One region of the Sphingopyxis sp. MWB1 genome, then DNA from elsewhere that is predicted to be linked to it. Evidence: predicted binding sites of a transcription regulator. Region 1 holds the regulator's gene; each other region holds the start of a gene.
What was found. The regulator LexA, encoded in region 1, represses DNA repair genes until DNA is damaged. The targets are predictions, from matches to a motif close to GTTCCNCNCTTGTTCT.
Positions count from the first base shown of each region.

Region 2: the regulator LexA is predicted to act here: its motif matches at 2,871-2,886, upstream of JV18_RS0108795 (ribonucleoside-diphosphate reductase subunit alpha).
Region 3: the regulator LexA is predicted to act here: its motif matches at 1,859-1,874, upstream of JV18_RS0107600 (putative DNA modification/repair radical SAM protein).

Region 1 covers NZ_JQFJ01000002.1:75,624-80,865, reverse strand. Annotated here, with positions in the region: gene JV18_RS0101215 (molybdopterin molybdotransferase MoeA) at 1-1,048, shown strand, start outside; gene lexA (transcriptional repressor LexA) at 1,114-1,800, shown strand; gene JV18_RS0101205 (ComEC/Rec2 family competence protein) at 1,754-3,940, opposite strand; gene gltX (glutamate--tRNA ligase) at 4,014-5,242, shown strand, end outside.
Region 2 covers NZ_JQFJ01000002.1:1,750,999-1,756,240, forward strand. Annotated here, with positions in the region: gene JV18_RS0108790 (EAL domain-containing protein) at 1-2,215, shown strand, start outside; gene JV18_RS0108795 (ribonucleoside-diphosphate reductase subunit alpha) at 2,927-4,882, shown strand; gene JV18_RS0108800 (ribonucleotide-diphosphate reductase subunit beta) at 5,003-5,242, shown strand, end outside.
Region 3 covers NZ_JQFJ01000002.1:1,473,172-1,478,413, reverse strand. Annotated here, with positions in the region: gene JV18_RS0107605 (sensor histidine kinase) at 237-1,709, shown strand; gene JV18_RS0107600 (putative DNA modification/repair radical SAM protein) at 1,893-3,143, shown strand; gene JV18_RS0107595 (UdgX family uracil-DNA binding protein) at 3,140-4,567, shown strand; gene JV18_RS0107590 (ligase-associated DNA damage response exonuclease) at 4,567-5,242, shown strand, end outside.

The DNA of each region.
Region 1 (5,242 bases):
CGCTCCGCTCTCGGCAATGGACGGCTATGCCATCCGCTTTGCCGATATGCCGGGGCCATGGCGCATCGCGGGCGAAGTCGCCGCTGGCACCGCCCCCACCGCCGCGCTGGCACCCGACGAGGCGATCCGTATTTTCACCGGCGCGATGCTGCCCGCGGGCGCCGACACAGTGATCGTGCAGGAAGATGTCACCGCCAAGGGCAGCGACCTCCTCCTCAGCGGCGAAGGCCCCGGCGCGGCGGGCCGCCATGTCCGCGCGGCGGGCGGCGATTTCCGCACCGGCGACCGGCTGCTTGCACGCGGCACCCGCCTCACTCCCGGCGCCATCGCCGCCGCGATCATGGGCGGCGCCGCGCGCTTCGCCGTCGGCGCCCGCCCGCGCATCGCCATACTCGCGACCGGCGACGAGCTTGTCGCCCCCGGCACGCCCCTCGCCCCCGGCCAGATCCCCGACAGCAACGGCATTATGCTCGCCGCCATGCTCGCCCCGCTCCCCGTCATCCTCGGCGAAAGCCGCCGCGTGCCCGACAGCCGTGCCGCGCTCGCCACCGCGCTGGCAGAGCTTGCCTCCCGCCATGACATCATCGTCACCATTGGCGGCGCATCGGTCGGCGACCATGATCATGTCGCGGGCGCGCTCGCCGATGCGGGCGGCACCCTCGATTTCTGGAAAATCGCCATGCGCCCCGGAAAGCCGCTCATCGCAGGCCGCATCGGCGACGCCGTGCTGCTCGGCCTCCCCGGCAATCCCGCCTCGGCCTTTGTCACTGCGACCTTGTTCCTGCTGCCGCTCGCGCGCCACCTCGCCGGGGCCGCCGATCCGCTGCCCCGCATCCGCCAGGCCCCGCTCGCCGCGCCGCTCGGCCCCGGAAAAGCCCGCCGCGAATATCTGCGCGCGCGCCTCACCGATGATGGCCTTCTGCCCTTCACCAGCCAGGATAGCGGCCAGACGCGCCCGCTGGCCGAGGCTGATGCGCTGCTCATCCGGGAGATCGGCGCTCCCCCGGCGCCCGCAGGCAGCATGGCACCCTATATCGGCATCGCTTGACAAATCGCGCTTCGTTCCACTATCGTTCCCCTTATGTCCGGTAATGGCATCGTGGAGAACGACCAATGTTGACCGCCAAGCAGCATGAGCTGCTCCGCTTCATCCAGCAAAAGCTCGACGACAGCGGCATTTCGCCTTCGTTTGAGGAAATGAAGGAAGCGCTGGGGCTGAAATCCAAATCGGGGATTCACCGTTTGATCAGCGCTTTGGAAGAACGCGGCTTTCTCCGCCGCCTGCCCAATCGCGCCCGCGCGCTGGAGGTGCTGAAGCTCCCCGACGCAGCAAAAGCTCCTGCCCCGGCTGGCGGCAGCGACAATATCGTCCCGCTCCGCAAGCCCGCGCCCGCGCTGCGCCCCGTGGCGGCGAATGATATTATTGAAGTGCCGCTGCACGGAAAAATCGCCGCTGGCGTGCCGATTGAGGCGTTTGAAGATCATGAACAGCTTTCGGTTCCCGCCGCGCTGCTCGGCTCGGGCGACCATTATGCGCTCGAAGTATCGGGCGATTCGATGGTCGAGGCGGGGATTCTCGACGGCGATTATGCGCTGATTCAAAAGGCCGATACCGCGCGCGAGGGGGAAATTGTCGTCGCGCTCGTCGATGGCGAAAATGCCACGCTCAAATATTTCCGCCGCGAAGGCGCGATGATCCGGCTCGATCCCGCCAACAGCGCCTATGAGCCGCAGCGCTACCCCGCCGAACGCGTCATGGTGCAAGGTCGGCTTTCGGGACTGCTTCGTCGTTACCACTAAGTTGCTGGGGGTTGCGCCACGGATGATCGTCGCGCACCCGGTGCGCCGCGACGACCCGCGGCGTCGCGCCCAGATAAAATAAAAGGCCGCCCGTTTCCGCGAGGCTGTCGCGGTCGATGGTCAGCCAGCGCGCGCGGCACGATCGCGGCAGCCAGCGTTCGCTGATCACCACATCGGCCGCGGCGCAGGCCGCCGCCATATCCTCCGCCTCCATCCGGTCGCGGCCATGGGCGACAAGGATGATGCGCGCATTCTCCGCCGCCTCCCCCGCCCCGCTTCGCTGCGCCCAGCGGCAAAGATCACGGTTGCATTCGGCATGGGAAAGCTCGGCCAGCGCCGTCAGCGGTGTGTCGATCCCGGCGGTCTCGGCCATGGCGCTTCGCACATAATCGCCCGCCCGCGCACGCAGCATCGCATAGCTGCCATCGGGCTGCGCCGCGGCAATATGCCGCCCGTCGCCCGTGACGAGCAGATCGGGGCGCGGCTGTAGCAGCAGCGCGCCCATGCCCAGGACGAGCGGCCCCGCGCCCCACCAGCGCCAGCCGCTTCGCCATAACAACATCCACAGTCCGCCCCCGATCGTCAGCGCAAAGCCCCAGGGCGGAAAGCTCGGCAGCGTCGTCACCGCGCCCGGCGCCCCCGCGACGCCATGCGCCAGCATGATGAGCAGGTTGAGCGCAGTTTCCGCCACCCACCAGAAGGGCGCGCCCAGCCCCGCCGCATCGAACAGCAGCGCGAGCGCCTCGGCGGGCATGATGACAAAGGTGGTGAGCGGAATGGCGATGATATTGGCGAGCGCGCCATAAAGCCCTGCCTTGTGGAAATGAAAAAGCGCAATCGGGGTCAGCGCAATCTCGACGACCGCGCCGGTCGCGAACAGCCCGGCAATGCCGCGCCCCAGCCGCTTGATCCGCGCCTCGTCCCGCCGCTCCAGAAAGGCGCGCATGGGGGCGCTTTCGTGGAGCGCGATAATCGCCGTCACCGCCGCAAAGCTCAATTGGAAGCTCGGCCCCGCCAGTGCCTCGGGCCAGAAGAGCATGACGATCAGCGCCCCCGCCGCAACCAGCCGCAGGGTCAAGGCCTCGCGCCCGATCAGAAAGGCGATAAGCACCAGCGTCGCGGCGATAAAACTCCGCAAGGTCGGCACTTCGGCCCCGGCGAGCAAGGTATAGCCGCCTCCCGCAAGCGCCCCCGCCGCCGCCGCGAGCGGCAGCACCAGCCCGGCAAGCGCCAGCCGGCGGCTGAGCGCGAGCAACCGCATCGCGAAAAACATCGCAAAGCCCACGACCGCGGTGACATGCAGCCCGCTGATCGACAACAGATGCGCGAGGCCCGACCGGCGCATCGCTTCCTCATCGGCCTCGTCAATCGCGCCCCGGTCGCCCGTCACCAGCGCCGATGCGACCCCGCCCGCCGACCCCGCCACCTCGCCCTGGATATGCGCGCTCAGCCGCGCGCGAAGCGGCGCTTCGGCCGCGCCCGCCCCCTTGGCGCTGGCAATGTCGCCGAAAATCGTGCCGACGCCGCCTATCCCGTCAAACCAGGCGCGCTGGGCAAAATCATATCCGCCGGGCAGGCTCGCCGATGGCGGCGGCATCAAGCGCGCGCGCAGGCCGATATATTCGCCCGCAACGATGCCCACCGCCTGTTCGCTGCGCGCGGTCAGCCGCAGGCGCGGCGGCAGGTCGGCGCGCGCGATCGGGCGCAGCCACAGCCGTATCTGCCCGCGCGCGGGCAGCGGCTGCACCCGTTCGACCCCGGCGGAAAATTCGGTCGTCACCGGCCAGGCGAGCACTGGCGCCGCGACCCACAGCGCGCGGCCCCAGATCAGCAGCAATCCCGCCGCCATCGCCGCGCATCCGATGACGAGCATTCGCCCGCTGCGCCGCCGCCAGCCGATCAGCAGCCCGGCACAAACCCCCGCGCCGAGCAGCAACAGCAGCCCGATCCACGCCGTGCGCGTGGGCAGCGCGAGCCAGGCCGTGATCCCCGCGCCCAGCGCAATTGGCAGCCACAGGCCGATGCGTTCGCGCTCGCGCTCCAGTCGCGCCTCCAGCGCGTCCAGAACGCGCGCGACCATGCGCGCGCGCGCTTGCGCCGCCCGCGCGCGAATGGGCGTTTGAAGCTGCCTTGTCGCCATGCTAGGGGCTGCCCCGATCCCTTTCCGGCGCCCAGATTGGCCGGAATTTTCAAACTGAGTGAAAGACCCGTCGGTGGCAACTGAAATCCCTACCAATATTGCAGAACCGCGTGAGGCGACCGGCGCCGATGTCGTGACCCGTTTCGCCCCCTCCCCCACGGGTTTTCTCCATATCGGCGGCGCGCGCACGGCGCTGTTCAACTGGCTGTTCGCGCGCCATCATGGCGGCAAATTCCTGCTGCGGGTCGAGGACACCGACCGCGCGCGTTCGACCGATGACGCGATTGAAGCGATTCTCGACGGGATGCGCTGGCTCGATCTCGACTGGGACGGCGACACCGTCTTCCAATTCGCCCGCGCACCCCGCCATGCCGAGGTGGCAGCCGCCTTGCTCGAAAAGGGCGCGGCCTATCGCTGTTATCTGACGCAGGATGAACTCGCCGCAATGCGGGCAGAGGCGCAGGAAAAGCGCCTGCCCTTCCGCGTCCGCAGCCCGTGGCGCGACCGGAGCGACGGCGACCCCGCCGCGCCGCATGTGGTGCGCCTGCGCGCGCCGCAGGATGGTGCGACGACGATCCGCGACCGGGTGCAGGGCGAGGTGACGGTGCAAAATGCCGAACTCGACGATTTCATCCTGCTACGCAGCGACGGCACCCCCACCTATATGCTCAGCGTCGTCGTCGATGATCATGACATGGGCGTCACCCATGTCATTCGCGGCGATGATCATCTCAACAACGCCTTTCGCCAGATTGCGCTGCTGCGCGCGATGGGCTGGGCCGAACCCGTTTATGCCCATGTCCCGCTGATCCACGGCGCCGACGGCGCCAAGCTGTCGAAACGCCATGGCGCGCTCGGCGTCGATGCCTATCGCGACGAAATGGGCTATCTTCCCGAAGCGGTGAATAATTATCTCCTCCGCCTCGGCTGGGGGCACGGCGATGATGAGATCATCAGCCGCGACCAGGCGATTGAATGGTTCGACCTCGACCATGTCGGCCGCTCGCCCTCGCGCTTCGACTTTAAAAAGCTTGAAAATCTGAACGGCCATTATCTGCGCGAGGCTGATGACGCACGTCTCGCCGCGCTCGCCGCCCCGCGGATCGAAAATCAGCTGGGCCGCAGCCTCGATGATGCAGAAAAGGCGCTCCTCACTCGCGCCATGGCCGCGCTCAAGCCGCGCGCCAAGACGCTGATCGAGGTTGGCGATGGCGCCTTGTTCCTTTTCGAACAATTGCCGCTGCAAATGGAAGAAAAAGCCGCGCAATTGCTGCAAAATGCGCCCGAAGGGCTGCTCGCGGC
Region 2 (5,242 bases), 1.7 Mb from region 1:
GCTTTCAGACGCCTCCGAACCGATCGACCGCATGGTTGAGGCGGCAATCGGCCGATTGGCCTGGCGTCCCGTATCCGGCGACATTGCCGTAGTAGCTCTTGATGAAAAGACGCTGGAGCATTTCGAAAATGGCGATGTGTCGATGACGCAGCACGCCAAAATTGTTGAGGCGATCGACAAGGCGGGGGCCGCCCGATTGTTCATCGACTTTATTTATGACCGCCGCGAAAAAGATGCGGATTTCCCGAAGCTGACCCGTGCCGTCCGTGAGATGGGGGAACGCGTGGGACTGGCGGTGGAGGCAAAATCGACGCGGCAAGGTGCAACGCAGTTCACACGTTTTCCCACCGTTGCTTTTGGCCCGAAAGCGCAGCGCGTCCCGATCGGTTGGGAATATGAATATTGGCAGGTTTGGCGGTTGCCGGTCGCGCTGGAGATGAATGGGCAGATTTATCCGAGCATGTCCGCGGAGATTGCGCGCCGTTACATCAAGACGCCGACAACCTATGCCCTCGATTATTCCTATCGCACCGATTCCATTCCCGTCGTCAGCGCGCTGGACCTGTTGACTGGCAAAGCCGGGACCGCAGAGCTTGCGGGCAAAGATGTCATTTTTGCGGCGACCGCGCCGACCTTTCAGGACACACATTTTCTGCCCGGGCATGACCGTATTCCGGGAGCTTTCATTCATCTGATCGGCGCGGAAACGCTCAAGCGTGGCCTTCCCAGCGATATCGGCTGGTGGTTGAGCCTCGCTGCGGCCGGCATCGCCCTCGCCGTAGGGCTGTGGTATAAAAGGGGTCGCCACTTTTATCTGGCGGCCAGCGCGGCTATTCTGCTGGTGATCGGCGGAAAAATTTGGCTCGCAGCCCAGTTGGTCACTACGGTGGTGGGCCCTGCCCTCGTGCTTGTCGCCGCCATCGCCGCGAATGTAACAAGGCAGCGGCGCAAACAATCTGCGCAACGGCAAAATCCGGTTTCCGGCCTTCCCAATTTTGAGGCGCTACGCAATCAGGCTGCTTTCGGTAGCCACACTGTCATCGCGGCCAAGCTCGTCAATTTCGACGATCTGACCGCCTTTCTGCCCGGTGAGGGTAGCCAGCAATTGATCGAGCAGGTTGCGCGCCGGTTGCAACTGGCATCACAAGGCACCGCCTTGCACCATGACCCCGACGGCAGTTTTGCCTGGCTGGTCCCCTATTATCAGCATAGCCAGATTGAGAGTCAGCTGGCGGGTCTCGCCGCGCTCTTCAATGCTCCCCTGACCATCGGAGAGTTGCGCGTCGACGTGTCGATCGCCTTTGGGGTCAATGACGAATTTGAAGGGTCCAACGGCCAGCGGCTGGCCGCCGCCCTGGTCGCTGCGGAGCACGCGATACGCACCCGTGCGCTTTGGACGAAATATACCCCCCGTGGCCAGGAGGATGCCGGCTGGCAGCTGAGCTTCCATTCGGAACTGGAAGATGCCCTGATCGGAGGCGATATCTGGGTCGCTTATCAGCCGCAATATCATATCGACAGCGGTTCGCTGGTCGGCATCGAAGCGCTGGCGCGCTGGAGCCACCCAACACGCGGCCCCATTCCGCCCGATGAATTTATCGTTCAAGCGGAGAAGAGCCAGGATATCTATCGCCTGACACTGTTCGTCATGGATCAGGCTATTCGCTCCAGCGCCCAATTACGCGACGAGGGCATAGTCGCGCATATGTCGGTCAATCTCTCCGCCGCCTTGCTCGACCATGCCGACCTTGTGAGCACGATCCGGGTGATGCTGACCGCGCATCATCTTCCGCCGGAGATGCTGACAATTGAAATCACCGAAACCGCGCAGATCGAAAATAGTCGTCAGGCGCGCCAGACCCTGAGCCAATTGCGGCGCGCAGGCGTACGCCTGTCGATCGACGATTATGGCACCGGTCAGTCGAACCTTGAATATCTGACCGAAATCGAGGCGGACGAAATCAAGATCGACAAACGTTTCGTTGGCACCATGTGCGATTCGTCCCGCAATTTTGAAATCGTTAAGTCCACAATTGACCTCGCCCATCGATTGGGCGCCGTCGCCGTGGCAGAGGGCATAGAGGACCGAGCGACGATGCAGTTGCTGGGGCAGCTCAATTGCGACGTAGGCCAAGGCTATTACCTTGGAAAACCACAGAATTTTGCCGACCTTTCAAAGGCGCTGCACAATAACAGCAAAGCGCGCTCTGCCTGAACAACGCCATCAGGCCCATAGTTATGGTTAAGACTCGATTAACCTTGAGGAATATGGTAAATACCATGTTAACTGTTCGATCCGAGCAGTACCTACAGGAGGTTTGTTATGGGTTGGTTTTGGAGTTGGATGGGCGGCGGCGGCACCGGCAACGGCGGCGCGCACGCTTAATCGAGTATAGATTTTAACAGGATAGGGCCTCGGCATTTGCCGGGGCCTTTTCTTTTGGAGGCGGGCGTTGTCCGGCGATAGCGTCAATAGCGAAGCAGGGGCTCAAGCGCCCCCTCAAGTCGCCCTTCTGTCAAGCCCTCGGCAGGGATAAATATTTTCTTAAGAAAAGGCCTCGCGTTCGCGGCGCACTTTTGATTGGGAAAGCCCGCTTTCCCGCGCTTCCCCGGGTCGCAGGCACGATGAAGCGAATCAAACGGGCGACGAGCCGAGTCGGTCAAGCCCCATTTACCGTCTTGCATCGCAGCGCCGACGTGGCACTATAGGTGGTGGGTCGGCCGAAGGGGGCACCCAATAATTAGTATTTGGCCCAAAATGGCGGAATTCCGCTGTCCACGCCATGTGGATAGCGGGACACCCTCTGTTGCGTCCAAATAGTGCCCCCATGCCACCCGCAGACGTGATAGACTGGGGCTTCGTCCCGAGTCGAACAAGAGTGGAACATCGCGCCAGGCGGCGTATTGGGAAAACAGGGGCGGTCAGATGGACTTTCGGGAAACGGATCGAGTGGAGACAAGCGACGTGTCGGCGGTGGAATTGACGAAGAATGAAGCGCCAAATGAAGCGCCCGCAGCTTCCGCCCTCCCTGAAGGGGACGTGGCCGCCAAGCTGAACCAGAGCGACGAGCCGAAAATCCGCGCGCGGCGCTTTTCCATTGTCACCGACGCCAGCCGCGACGCGCTGCTGACCGATTTTGGCAAGGAAACCCTGCAGGACCGCTATCTCCTCCCCGGCGAATCCTATCAGGACTTGTTCGCGCGCGTCGCCGACGCCTATGCCGACGATGCCGAGCACGCCCAGCGCCTTTACGATTATATCTCGCGCCTGTGGTTCATGCCCGCGACCCCCGTCTTGTCGAACGGCGGCACCGGACGCGGCCTTCCCATCTCCTGCTATCTCAATTCGGTCGACGACAGCCTCGAAGGCATCGTCAACACCTGGAATGAAAATGTCTGGCTGGCGAGCCGCGGCGGCGGCATCGGCACCTATTGGGGCGCGGTGCGCGGCATTGGCGAACCGGTCGGCCTCAATGGCAAGACCAGCGGGATCATCCCCTTTGTCCGCGTGATGGACTCGCTCACCCTCGCAATCAGCCAGGGCTCGCTGCGCCGCGGCTCGGCGGCCTGCTATCTCGACGTCTCGCACCCCGAGATTGAAGAGTTTCTGGAGGTTCGCAAACCCTCGGGCGATTTCAACCGCAAGGCGCTGAACCTGCACCATGGCGTGCTGATCACCGATGAATTTATGGAAGCGGTGCGCGACGGCCGCGAATTTGACCTGCGCAGCCCGCGCGACGGCAGCGTCCGCAACACGGTTGATGCGCGCAGCCTGTTCCAGAAGCTGGTCGAAACGCGCCTTGCGACGGGCGAGCCCTATATCATCTTCATCGACCAGGTGAACCGGATGATGCCCAAGCATCACCGCGAGCTGGGGCTCAAGGTCACGACGTCGAACCTGTGCAGCGAGATCACGCTGCCGACGGGCCGCGACCATCTGGGTAATGACCGCACCGCGGTCTGCTGCCTCTCGTCGCTCAACCTCGAAACCTGGGACGAGTGGAACGGCGACAAGCGCTTCATCGAAGATGTGATGCGCATGCTCGACAATGTCCTTCAGGATTATATCGACCGCGCCCCGCCCGAAATGGCGCGCGCCAAATATTCGGCGAGCCGCGAGCGCTCGGTCGGCCTCGGCGTGATGGGCTTCCACAGCTTCCTCCAGGCGCGCGGCCTTCCGTTCGAGGGCGCGATGGCGAAATCGTCGAACCTGCGCATCTTCAAGCATATCCGCAGCCAGGTCGACGCCGCGTCGATGCTGCTCGCCAAAGAGCGCGGCCCCTGCCCCGACGCCGCCGATCAGGGCGTGATGGAGCGCTTTTCGTGCAAGATGGCGATCGCGCCGACCGCGTCGATCAGCATCATCTGCGGCGGCACCAGCGCGTGCATCGAGCCGATCCCCGCGAACATCTACACGCACAAGACGCTGTCGGGCAGCTTTGTGGTCAAGAACCCGCATCTCGAGGCGCTGCTCGTCGACAAGGCGAAGAACAGCGACAATGTGTGGAACACGATCCTCGAAAAGGGGGGCAGCGTCCAGCACCTCGACTTCCTGACGCAGGACGAGAAGGACTGCTTCAAGACGAGCTTCGAGATCGACCAGCGCTGGCTGCTCGAACTCGCCGCCGACCGCACGCCCTATATCGACCAGGCCGCGTCGCTGAACCTCTTCATCCCGGCGGATGTCGAGAAATGGGACCTGCTCATGCTCCACTACCGCGCGTGGGAGCTTGGCATCAAATCGCTCTATTATCTCCGCTCGAAATCGGTGCAGCGCGCCGGCTTCGCGGGCGGGGTCGAGGCTGACAACACCCCCGAAGCCGCCAAGTTCGAACTCGCGGCGGGGACGACCGACTATGACGAGTGCCTGGCCTGCCAGTGAACCCCTTCCCCTTCCCCGTCACCCCGGACTTGATCCGGGGTCCATGCGGGGAAGCGTACCCCATCGACCGATTCCGCTTTCGCCGGAATGACGACCAAGATTTGACCCGAGGATAAGCCGATGCCTTTGTTGGAAGCCCGCAAAACCTACAAGCCCTTCGAATATCCCTGGGCCTATGATTTCTGGAAGCGCCAGCAGCAGATCCACTGGATGCCCGAGGAGGTGCCGCTGGGCGAGGATTGCCGCGACTGGGCGCAGAAGATCAGCGACCATGAACGCAATCTGCTCACGCAGATCTTCCGCTTCTTCACCCAGGCCGATGTCGAGGTGCAGGATTGCTATCACGACAAGTACGGCCGC
Region 3 (5,242 bases), 1.4 Mb from region 1:
GCGCGCTGAAGCGTTTCGGTTCCCATTTAATTCAAAAGACGCTTTGTCTCCTGCAACTTGTAGGGAGGAAATGCGTAGAATCCTTCAGTGGCGCCAGGAGGCCGTGATAAGCAAATGGAATGAAACGCTTTTCCATATTGACGGTCCGAGACGCTTTTTTGGGAACCCGATTCATGGCAGAGCAATCCGAGAGGCAGAAGGATATGACGGCCTCGACGGATAAAGAGGGGCGGGATTTGGCAGTCAGCAACCAGCGTCAAGACGATATGCGCGAACAGGAGCGGCTGGAAACGCTGCGTGAATATCGGCTGCTGGACACGTCCCCCGAACAGGCATTCGACCGGGTGACTGCGTTGGTCGCCGATTTGTTCGATGTGCCGATCGCGTTGGTGGTGCTGGTCGATGACCGCCGACAATGGTTTAAATCGGTGCATGGGCTGGATGTTCCGGAAACCCCGCGGGACATCAGCTTTTGCCAGCATGTGGTGGTGGAAGAGCGGCCAGTGGTGGTTTCGAACGCCCTGGAAGACCCGCGTTTTCGCGACAATCCCCTGGTAAGGGATGATCCCCACATCCGTTTTTACGCCGGGGTTCCCCTTCGTGCGCCCAATGACGCGGTCATCGGCACTTTATGCATCATTGATCGCAAGGCGCGCGAAGCCCCCGATGCGCGGGGAATGCAGCGGCTGGAAGATTTTGCGGCGATTGTCATGGCCGAGGCCGAATTGCGCCGCACCGCTTTCCAGCGCGATGAAACGCGCCATATGCTGGAGCGCGCGCTTGATTTTTCGAGCGTGGCCATCTGGCAGCTTGATCCCGATAAAAGAGGATTGAAATGGCGCGGGGCCACCGCCGAATTATGGGGCGGCGATTATGAGCGGTTGACGACTGCGGACGCGGCCATGGAACGTATTCATCCCGATGACCGCGACAAGGTGCGCGCCGCGCTCGACGACGCCATCGGCAATGGTGTCCCTTATTCGAGCGATTTCCGCGTCCTTCATCCCGACCGCGGGGTGCGCTGGCTTGCCGGGCGGGCGGATTGGGATGTGCGCAGCAATGAAGCGGTGCTGACCGGTATCAACATCGACATTACCGAGCAGAAGAGCCGCCAGGAAAATGCCAATTTGCTGATGCGCGAATTGCACCACCGAATGCGGAACCTTTTTGCCACCGTGGGCGCCATCATTTCCTTGACCCGGCATAATTCGCGCGACGTCGAAGACTATGTCGACCGGATCAGCAGCCGGCTCGACGCGCTCAACCGTGCGCAAAATGTCTTGCTGGGCGCCAATTTCCTCACCGGCTCGATTCATGCGCTGTTGCGCGAGGTCGAGGCCGCCTTTCCGCGCATCCGCTGGGAAGGCCCTGACCTACTGTTACCGGAAAATGCCCTGGTCTCCATGGCGCTGCTCTTCAACGAGCTGGCGACCAATGCGGTCAAGCATGGCGCCTTGTCGACCGAACATGGCCGCGTCGATGTTCAATGGTCGCAGGATGACGAAAATGTCGAACAGCGCCAGTTCCGGCTGCGCTGGACCGAGACGGGCGGGGAAGGCGAAGTGATCCCCCCAGAGCGCACCAGCTTTGGCACCTTGCTGATGGAACGCAGCGTCCGCAACAATCTGGGCGGAACGATCGAACGGCGGTGGGAGCCGACGGGGCTGGTGTGCGAGATCAGCCTGCCTGCGCGCTGGCAGGAGGCGTGAGGGGCCGATCGGCTCTCGCTGTCCCCTAGGGCCACAGATAGAGAGCAAGGCCAAGGGTTTCGCTGCGTAGCGCTGTCCCGCTCTGGACTCCGGCTTTCGCCGGGGGTCGCGCAATTTGCTGGAATAGGATCGTCACCCTCAAACACAGTGTTCTTTTTTTGTTCTCTCTGCTAAAGCCAAGGAATGAGCAAGCCGAATCTTTTGTCCAAGCTCGCGATATTGGCGGATGCCGCCAAATATGACGCCTCCTGCGCCTCTTCGGGAACGATCAAGCGGGACTCGACCGCGACCGGGGGCATCGGGTCGACCGAAGGCATGGGCATCTGCCACAGCTATGCGCCCGACGGGCGCTGCATCTCGCTCCTCAAGATATTGCTCACCAATTTCTGCGTTTACGATTGCCGCTTCTGTATCAATCGCGCGTCGAGCAATGTGCCGCGTGCGCGTTTCGACCCGCAGGAGGTCGTGCGGCTCGCGCTCGATTTCTACAAGCGCAATTATATCGAGGGGCTGTTCCTTTCGTCGGGGATCATCCGGTCCGAAGATTATACGATGGAACAGCTGGTCGAGGTCGCGCGGCTGCTGCGCGAGGAGCATCGCTTTCAGGGCTATATCCATCTGAAGACAATTGCGGGGGCGGATCCTGCGCTGATCGCACTCGCGGGCATTTATGCCGACCGGCTGTCGACCAATGTCGAATTGCCGACCGAGGCGGGGCTGGCCAATTTCGCGCCCGAGAAAAAGCCGGCGACGATCCGCAAGACGATGGCGTCGGTCCGCACGCGCGAGGCCGAGGTGCTCGACGCCGCGAAAAGCCGGTTGATCGGCAAGGCAAAGCCGCCGCGTTTTGCGCCTGCGGGGCAATCGACACAGATGATCGTCGGGGCCGACGCGGCGCGCGACGATGATATATTGAAAAGCGCGGCGAACCTCTATTCGGGCTATCGCCTGCGCCGCGTCTATTATTCGGCATACAGCCCGATCCCCGACGCGAGCAGCGACCTGCCGCCGGTCCGCCCGCCCCTGATGCGCGAACATCGGCTGTACCAGGCCGACTGGTTGCTGCGCTTCTATGGCTTCGAGCGCGCCGAGATCATGGCGGGCGCGCAAGGCGGCATGCTCGACCTGGCGATCGACCCCAAGCTTGCCTGGGCGCTGCAGCGGCGCGAAGCTTTTCCGGTCGATATCAACTGCGCGCCGCGCGAAATGCTGCTGCGCGTTCCGGGGCTGGGCACACGCGCGGTGGATCGGATCATCGGTGCGCGGCGGCTGGGTAAACTTCGCCTCGCCGATCTGGGAAAAATCACCGTATCGGTTAAAAAATTGCTTCCCTTTATCCTGACGCCCGACTGGCGGCCGGGGATGCTGACCGACAGCGCCGACCTGCGCGCGCGTTTCGCGCCGCCGCCCGAACAATTGGCGCTTGCCCTGTGAGGGAGGTGGTGCTCGAGACCCCCGGCGATTTTGCCGAATGGCGCGCCGCTGCGCGCGGGCTTCTCGCCGCCGGGGTGCCGCCCGAGGCGGTGAGCTGGCGCGGCGCAGGCGAGGGGGCGTCGCTGTTCGGCGATGCGGGAACCGCGAGCGCCGAGGCGAGCGTGTCGGTGTCGCGCGAATTGCTCGTCATCGCCGACCGCGTGATCTGCCACCGCGATGCCGAGGTTCCCGCGCGGCTTTACCGTATCGTCTGGCGCGCGGCGCGCGACCAGCAATTGCTCGCGCGGCGCACCGATGCCGATATCGATTGGCTGATGAAGGCCGACAAGGCGATCCGCCGCGACATTCACAAGATGCACGCCTTTGTGCGCTTTCGCCGGATCGGCGACGATGCCGGGCGTGAGCGTTTCGCGGCATGGTTCGAACCGTCGCACCGTATCCTTCGCCTGACCGCGCCCTTTTTCCAGCGGCGCTTCACCGGCATGGACTGGGCAATCGTGACCCCCGATGCGCGCGCGATCTGGGCCGACGACGAGCTCCGCTTCGGTCCCGGCGGGACGCGCGACGAGGTGCCGGTCAGCGATGTCGTCGAGGATCAATGGCGCACCTATTATGGCGCGATCTTCAATCCCGCGCGCGTCAAGATTGCGGCGATGCGCGCCGAAATGCCGAAGAAATATTGGCACAATTTGCCCGAGGCGCAGGATATCGCGCCGCTGCTCGCCGGGGCCGAGGCGCGGGTGGAACGGATGCGCGCCGAGGCCGTTTCGATGGCGAACCCCCGGACGGAGAAATGGCGGACGCGCGTGGCCGAAACCGGCACCCCGACAGATGAAGTGGCGACGCTGGGCGAGCTTGCCCACGCGGTCGACCGCTGCACGCGCTGCCCGCTCCATTGCGATGCGACGCAGGGCGTCGCGGGCGAGGGGCCTCAAGGCGCGCGCATCATGGTGGTCGGTGAACAGCCGGGCGATCAGGAAGACTTGCAGGGGCGTCCTTTCGTTGGACCCGCCGGGCAATTGCTCGACGCGGCGCTGGACGAAGCCGGGATCGACCGGCGGCGGATTTTCCTCACCAATGCGGTCAAGCATTTCAAGTTTCAGCCGCGCGGCAAAAGGCGGATCCACCAGACGCCGACGGCGGGCGAGATCGACGTTTGTCGCTGGTGGCTCGACAAGGAGCGCGCGCTCGTCCAGCCCGAACTGATCGTCACGCTTGGCGCAAGCGCGCTGCGCGGCGTGACGGGCAAGAGCGCGAGCATCGCGTCGATGCGCGGCGCGGTGCACGCGCTGGAGGGCGGGGCGAAGCTGGTCGCGACGGTGCACCCCTCTTACCTCCTGCGGCTTCCGGACCGCGAGCGCGCGGCGAGGGAGCGCGAAGCCTTTGTCGCCGACCTTGCCCGCGCGCGAAAGCTTGCCGCCTGATGGCGAAGCCCTGGCTCGAACCGCATCCGCACGGGCTGTATGTGAAGCCCGCCGATTTGTGGATCGACCCGTCGCGGCCCGTCGAACGCGCGGCGGTGACGCACGGCCATGCCGACCATGCGCGCAGCGGGCACGCATCGGTATTCGCGACCCCCGAAACACTCGCGATCATGGCGCTGCGCTATGGCGTCGATGTCGCGGCAAGCGCGAACCGTGGCTTTGCCTATGGCGACGGCTTTGAACGCGGCGGGGTGCGTTTTTCCTTTCATCCGGCGGGGCATGTGCTCGGCAGCGCGCAGATCTTGATGGAATATGCGGGTGAGCGCATCGTCGTCACCGGCGACTACAAGCGCCGCGCCGACCCGACCTGCGCGCCGTTCGAGGTGGTGCCGTGCGACATTTTCATCACCGAGGCGACCTTTGGCCTGCCGGTGTTCCGTCACCCGCCTACGGGCGAGGAGATCGCCAAGCTGATCTCGGCGGTGCGCGCCGAGCCCGACCGGTCGGTGCTCGTCGGCGCCTATGCGCTCGGCAAGGCGCAGCGCGTGATTGCCGAACTGCGCGCGGCGGGGTGGGACGCGCCGATCTTCATCCACGGCGCGCTGGAGAAAATGTGCACGCTTTATGCCGAGCATGGCGTCGATCTGGGGCCGCTGCGGCTGGTGAGCGAGGCGG